2 linked regions of the Cellvibrio sp. PSBB006 genome follow. The protein of the gene in region 1 binds, or shares a complex with, the protein of each later gene. Links are inferred from orthologs where the notes say so. Each region holds a gene or a part of one and is shown in the gene's direction. Other genes may lie near its edges.

Region 1 (4,418 bases):
AACGCGATCAACGACTTCAAACGCTACTACCGTTCCATGGATGCTTTGTTGATTGACGATATTCAGTTCTTCGCTGGCAAAGAGCGGTCCCAGGAAGAATTTTTTCATACCTTTAATTCCCTTCTTGAAGGCGGTCGGCAGATCATTCTCACCTGTGATCGTTATCCCAAGGAAATTAATGGCCTTGAGGAGCGCTTGAAGTCCCGTTTTGGTTGGGGGCTAACGGTGGCCATTGAACCGCCGGAGCTGGAAACTCGCGTCGCTATATTAATGAAGAAGGCTGAACAGGTCGGTATAGATCTACCCCACGAAGCCGCCTTCTTTATTGCCCAGCGTATTCGCGCCAATGTGCGCGATCTGGAAGGTGCGTTAAAGCGGGTGATTGCCAGTGCTAATTTTACGGGTCGCGCCATTGATGTGGACCTGGTGCGCGAAGCTTTGAAAGACCTCTTGGCCCTACAGGATAAACAGGTGGGGATAGATAATATCCAACGCGTTGTAGGCGAGTATTACAAGATCAAGATCAACGACTTGCTTTCCAAGCGTCGCAGTCGCTCAGTTGCACGTCCGCGGCAGGTGGCCATGGCGCTGGCAAAAGAATTAACCAATCACAGCCTGCCGGAGATCGGTGAGGCTTTTGGTGGACGAGATCATACAACGGTTTTGCACGCTTGCCGCAAGATCAAGGAGCTGCAGGAAGAGAGTGCGGACATTCGTGAAGACATGAAAAATTTGCTGCGTTCCCTCACAACTTGATCCAGACACACTGATTCGGTTTATGATGCGCAAGCCGTGCAGGGTTATCGCACACCAGAATTCCTATACCTTCTGTTGAAGCACTTTTATCAGGACATTTAAAGAGACCAACACATGAAATTTGTCGTTTCCCGCGAGGCTCTGCTTAAACCCTTACAATTGGTTGCCGGTGTGGTAGAGCGCCGTCAAACCCTGCCAGTACTGTCTAATGTGCTGCTGGTCCTGAATGGTGATCAACTGTCGTTGACCGGTACAGATCTGGAAGTGGAGATTGTCGGGCGCGTACAACTGGAGCAGGCAGGGGAGAGTGGTGAGATAACTGTTCCTGCACGTAAGCTGGTAGATATCTGCAGATCCCTTCCTGATGGCTCCAATATCGAGTTTTTTCAGGAAGAGCAGCGCATTATTGTCAAGAGCGGACGCAGCCGTTTTACCTTGTCTACGCTCGCCGCGAGTGATTTCCCCAATGTTGAAGACAGCCCGGGCAATTTGCAATTCAGCTGTGCCCAACAGGAGATTAAACGCCTGATTGAACGCACGGCTTTTGCCATGGCACAACAGGATGTCCGTTACTACCTGAACGGGATGCTATGGGAAGTTCGTCAGGATCAGCTACGTGTAGTTGCCACCGATGGACACCGCATGGCGATGTGTACCAGGGCAGTTGCCGTCAATACCGCTGAAATTATCCAGGCGATCCTGCCGCGTAAAGGGGTATTGGAGTTATCCAGATTACTGGATGACTCTACTGCTCAAGTAGAAATTACTCTCAGTGCCAATCATATTCGCGTCACTTCAGCTGAGTACACCTTTACCTCCAAGTTGGTGGATGGCAAGTTCCCTGAATATGAACGAGTGCTGCCCCGTGGTGGTAACAAGGTGGTGATTGGCTCGCGTCTTGAACTTAAACAGGCGTTTGGTCGCACCGCTATTCTATCGAATGAAAAATACCGGGGCGTGCGCTTGTTGTTAAGCGATGGTGTGCTGACGATTGTGGCTAATAACCCGGAACAGGAAGAAGCAGAAGAGCAGGTTACTGTAGATTATTCTGGCGATTCTTTGGAGGTGGGTTTTAACGTGAGTTATTTGCAGGATGTAGCGAATGTCATCAACCACGAGAACATCAAGATTACCCTTTCTGATGCTAACAGCAGTGCCTTGATTGAAGAGCCTGAGAACAGTGATTCGCTTTATGTTGTTATGCCGATGCGTCTGTAAGACGCGTCGGTGTAGCGGCCTCATCTCAATCCCTGATTTCCATTAAGAGACCTTCTTATGACCTTGAAGCGTCTCTTTATCCAGCATCTCCGCAATCTCGATTCCATCGACATTTCCCCATCAGAGCAGGTTAACCTTATTTTTGGGGAGAATGGCTCCGGCAAGACTAGCATTCTTGAAGCCATCAATGTCTTGGGTGTCGGCCGTTCCTTCCGTAGTCATAAACACAAACCGCTTATTAATCACCAACAGGATTCCTTTACTGTATTCGGTAAGGTGAGTGCTGAGGGCACAGAGATACCGGTCGGAATCAATCGTCAAGCCAATGGAACAGCCACTTTTAAAGCCAACGGAGCTTTGGTGCCTTCAGCCGCAGCGCTGGCATCCTATCTACCGATTCAGGTGATCAACTCGGATACGTTTCAGCTTTTAGAGGGAAGCCCTAAGGTGAGGCGCCAGTTTATGGATTGGTTGGTGTTTCACGTGGAACCGGGTTTTTTCCAGGTCTGGAAAGATGCGCAGCGGTGCCTCAAACACCGCAATAGCCTGCTCCGGCGTGATAGAATGGACCGCTTTGAACTCGCGACCTGGGATAAAGAACTGGCTCAGTATAGCGAGCAGATTCACGCTTACCGACAGGTTTGCATGACCAAATTTTTCGAAACCTTTTATTCATTGATTCAGGAATTCATTGCCATAGAAGGGATTGAGCTCACCTATTATTGCGGGTGGGACCAGAATAAAGACTACGCCAGCATTCTCGCAGACAGTGCGGAAAAAGATCGGCGGCAGGGTTTCACCCAGATAGGTAGTCATAGGGCAGATCTGCGCATAGCAGTAAAGGGGTTTCCGGCAGCTGAAGTATTGTCCAGAGGTCAACAAAAGCTCCTGGTATGTGCCCTTAAGATTGCTCAAGGCTATGTGTTTTCTCGACTTACAGAACGTCGTTGCATCTACTTGATAGATGATTTGCCAGCGGAGTTGGACGAGCAGCACCGTTACTTGCTCGTAAGATGGCTGGACAGTATGGGTACGCAAACATTCGTAACCGGTGTAGAGCAACAGATTTTGATAGATGCCTGGCGGCAACTGCCGGGAACGGAGATAAAACTGTTTCACGTGGAACAGGGTAAAATTCAAGCGGTTATCAATTCACGATAAACGCGACAGATAAAGTAGCAAGCGGAGAATAAATCTATGTCAGATGAGAAGACTTACGACTCGTCCAGTATTAAAGTCCTTAAAGGACTGGATGCGGTGCGTAAGCGCCCAGGGATGTACATTGGTGATACTGATGATGGTTCAGGCCTGCACCACATGGTCTTTGAAGTTGTCGATAACTCCATCGACGAGGCGCTCGCCGGTTACTGTACTGATATCAAAGTAATTATCCACCCGGACGAAACTGTCTCTGTCGCTGACAATGGTCGGGGTATTCCGACAGATATGCACGAAGAAGGTGTATCAGCGGCTGAAGTTATCATGACAGTTCTGCACGCTGGCGGTAAATTCGATGACAACACCTATAAAGTGTCCGGCGGTTTGCACGGGGTAGGGGTATCCGTGGTTAATGCGCTGTCAGAAGAACTTAAACTGACGATTCGCCGCAAAGGCAAGATCCACGAGCAAGTCTACCGCCATGGGGTTCCACAGGCACCCTTGACCATTGTGGGCGATACCACAACGACCGGTACAGAGATTCACTTCAAACCTTCTCCGGAAACCTTTACGAACATTGAGTTCCACTACGATTTATTGGCCAAGCGCCTGCGTGAGCTATCTTTCCTTAACTCCGGTGTCTGCATCCACCTGAAAGATGAACGCAGTGGAAAGGAAGACACCTTTCAGTATGAAGGTGGGTTAAAAGCGTTTGTTGAATACCTGAATCAAAACAAAAGCTCCATGAATAAGGTTATTCACATCCTTGCGGCGCAACGGGAAGACGGCATCGGTGTGGAGATTGCGTTGCAGTGGAATGACTCCTTCCAGGAAAATCTCTTCTGCTACACCAATAACATTCCCCAGCGGGATGGTGGTACTCACCTGGCGGGCTTCCGCGCAGCATTAACCCGCAGCTTGAATACTTACATCGAGAAAGAAGGCTTGGGCAAGACCGCCAAGGTTGCCACCACCGGTGACGATGCCCGTGAGGGTTTGACGGCTATCATCTCGGTAAAAGTACCGGACCCCAAGTTTTCCTCACAGACCAAGGACAAACTGGTTTCATCCGAGGTGAAAACAGCCGTAGAGCAGGAGATGAACCAGATCTTCAGCGATTACCTGCTGGAGAATCCCTCTGAAGCCCGCGCTATTGTTAACAAGATGATCGAAGCGGCTCGCGCCCGTGAAGCGGCGCGCAAGGCGCGTGATATGACTCGCCGTAAAGGGGCATTGGACATTGCCGGGCTGCCCGGCAAGCTGGCGGATTGCCAGGAAAAAGATCC
Region 2 (2,982 bases), 1.8 Mb from region 1 along the record:
TCAGCGCAAGCCTAGTTGAATGCGGCCAAAAAAGGAAATAACAAGTTGTTGAACGACCCGTTAACCACAAATATGGCGTATGTTTACTAATTTCCCGGTTGCGATGGATTTACCCGCGATGTGGTTGTGCATCCGCAGTCTTATTCCAAAGCGCCTTGCAATGACCTGCCAAACTGCGGATAATGCGCGCCTCTTGCAACCTGGCCCACGCCTGGATGCAAGCTGCAATGGTGACCTCTCCGGTCCCCTCGCAATAATGACCTGTAAACCCCGCCAGGCCCGGAAGGGAGCAACGGTAGCAGTTAGTTATGTGCCGGGGTGTGGCTGGTTAGGTCGCCACCCATCTTTCCTCCCGTTTCTTTCGCTGTCCTTGTCCAACTTATTTCCCTTTTCCTCCTTTATGTCTATTTCCGTCGCTGGCCGCTATAATCCCCGGCACGTTTTTCCCCGGAGAGTAGCCGTCGCATGAGTTATCAAGTCCTGGCCCGTAAATGGCGTCCTCGCATCTTCCGTGAGATGGTGGGGCAGGAGCACGTGTTGCAGGCATTGATCAATGCGCTGGATCACAACCGTTTACACCATGCTTATCTGTTTACCGGTACCCGTGGGGTAGGTAAGACGACTATCGCGCGGATTCTGGCGAAATGCCTGAATTGCGAGACTGGCGTCAGTTCAGAACCTTGCGGCCAATGCGCGTCCTGTCGTGAGATTGCCGAAGGCCGTTTTGTAGATCTGATCGAAGTGGATGCCGCCTCGCGCACCAAGGTGGAAGATACCCGTGAATTGCTGGAGAACGTGCAGTACGCGCCGACCCGCGGTCGCTATAAGGTTTACCTGATCGACGAAGTTCACATGCTGTCCAACAGCAGCTTCAATGCGCTGCTCAAGACCCTGGAAGAGCCACCACCCCACGTCAAATTCCTGCTGGCGACCACCGACCCGCAAAAGCTGCCGATGACAATTCTGTCGCGCTGTTTGCAGTTCAACCTCAAAAACATGAATCCAGAGCGGATTGTTCAACACTTGAAGTTTGTGTTGGAAAAAGAGCTGGTGCCATTTGAGGAGTCTGCCTTGTGGCAACTGGGTCGGTCTGCTGATGGCAGCATGCGCGATGCCATGAGCCTGACTGACCAGGCGATTGCCTACGGCTCCGGCAAGATTACCGAAGCGGAAGTGCGGGCGATGCTCGGCACGATTGATCAGGGCGCTGTATATGAGATCGTGGATGCGTTGACTTCACTTGATGGTCGGGCGGTGTTGGCGGCGGTAGAGCGTATGTCCGAACATGCGCCTGATTACGCCAGTGCCCTGGCAGAAATGTTGTCGGTGTTACACCGGGTGGCCATTGCCCAGGCATTACCGGAAGCGGTGGATAACAGTTACGGCGACCGCGAGCGCATCATGGCGCTTGCGCAAAGGCTGCCACCGGAAGATGTGCAATTGTTTTACCAGACGGCGTTGCTGGGCCGCCGCGACTTACCGCTGGCACCGGACCCCCGCGCCGGTTTTGAGATGGTCCTGTTGCGGATGCTGGCGTTCAAGCCCCAGGGCGTTCTCGAAATACCGACCAATAGCCTGCCAGCGGCCAGCCGTGCACCGGCTTCGCCGGTTGCAGTCTCATCAACATCGCCTGCCGAGTCGTCGCAAAGCAATTCTGTTTCGGCGCCGGAGACAACGCCGGAGAAACTCCCAACGTCAGTCTCAGCCGACGAACCAAAACAGGAAACTTCGCCCCCCAACCAACCAGCGTCTGCGCAGGCGCCGGCTCACCAAGTGCCAGTGCAGCAAGCGCCGCCCGTCCAGGAAGCCGCAAAACAAACACCGCCGCCTTTTGATGGCCCCTACGACGATGCCGATGCGGGAGCTGCTGCTGACTACGCGGAATACCTGCAATCGCCAGTTGAATATCCTGAGCAAGAGGATTTATCACCAAAAAAGCCTGAGGCGGCACCCGCGCCGCCAGTCAGTGCGCCGCCACCGGTTGTTGAGCCTGTTCAGGAGCCTAAACCCACGGTAATTGCACCAACGGCGCCCGTACAACGGACGCCTGTGCAAGAGGCTCCAGCACATAAAGTGCCTGAAAAGGCGCCTGTACCAAAAATCCCATTGGATCAGGCCGGGCCGGAAACCTGGCCACAGATTTACCTCGGATTGGGCGTAACCGGCATTTTGCAAAGCACGGCGGCCAACTGTCAGATGGTAGAGCGCCAGGGCACCCAATTTACATTTGTTCTGGATAACGCCAACAGCACGCTATACGACGAAGGGCATCAGCAACGCTTGGCTGACCTGTTGAGCGATTACTTTATTGAACGGGTCAAGGTGGTGATCCAACAAGGTCAGGTTACGACGGAGACGCCCGCCGCCATTGCAATCCGTCATCGCCAGGAGCGCCAGGCTGATGCGGTTGCATCCATCAAGAGCGACCCCATTGTCCAACAGTTGATCGAACACTTTGGCGCAACCCTGCGTGAAGATTCCATTACGCCAGTGGGTTGATGCCGACAGCGCTATTTAAATGACAGCAGAGGTGGTGTTATGAAAGGTTTGGGTGACTTGATGAAACAAGCCCAGGAGATGCAAGGCAAGATGCAGCGGATGCAGGAAGAGCTGGCCAGCGCCGAAGTGAAAGGTGAGGCTGGTGCTGGCCTGGTGACAGTGGTTATGACCGGACGCCATGACGTCAAGCGCGTCGCGATTGATGACAGCCTGCTGAGCGAAGACAAGGAAATGCTGGAGGATCTATTGGCCGCTGCAGTTAACGATGCGGTGCGCAAGGTCGAAGCCCATAGCCGTGAACACATGCAAAAGATGACTGCCGGCATGGGTATCCCGCCGGATTTCAAGATGCCGTTTTAAGGCCCTGGCCTGCGACTCGTAACGCGAGATTGATCCATGTTCAGCCCCTTAATTGATGAATTGATGTCCTCGCTGCGCTGCCTGCCCGGCGTCGGCCCTAAATCAGCGCAGCGGATGGCCTTG

The links. The genes of interacting proteins can lie anywhere in the genome.
Region 2: the proteins of dnaN (region 1) and dnaX are in contact, whole or in part, in a cryo-EM structure (PDB 8GIZ), measured with the Escherichia coli proteins. The link is inferred for Cellvibrio sp. PSBB006 from one-to-one orthologs.

The regions. Positions count from the first base shown.
Region 1 is NZ_CP021382.1:3,370,564-3,374,981, reverse strand. Bases 1-2,922 are described here. They hold dnaN (DNA polymerase III subunit beta), read left to right. Parts: upstream 1-870; coding sequence 871-1,974; downstream 1,975-2,922. Other genes in these bases: recF (DNA replication/repair protein RecF), read left to right, coding at 2,032-2,922; dnaA (chromosomal replication initiator protein DnaA), read left to right, coding at 1-756. Outside these bases: more of recF, read left to right, coding at 2,923-3,135; gyrB (DNA topoisomerase (ATP-hydrolyzing) subunit B), read left to right, coding at 3,172-4,418. UniProt on the Escherichia coli protein: Confers DNA tethering and processivity to DNA polymerases and other proteins. Acts as a clamp, forming a ring around DNA (a reaction catalyzed by the clamp-loading complex) which diffuses in an ATP-independent manner freely and bidirectionally along dsDNA.
Region 2 is NZ_CP021382.1:1,578,665-1,581,646, reverse strand. The notes cover bases 70-2,982. They hold dnaX (DNA polymerase III subunit gamma/tau), read left to right. Parts: upstream 70-465; coding sequence 466-2,499; downstream 2,500-2,982. Other genes in these bases: recR (recombination mediator RecR), read left to right, coding at 2,896-2,982; CBR65_RS06575 (YbaB/EbfC family nucleoid-associated protein), read left to right, coding at 2,539-2,859. UniProt on the Escherichia coli protein: Part of the beta sliding clamp loading complex, which hydrolyzes ATP to load the beta clamp onto primed DNA to form the DNA replication pre-initiation complex.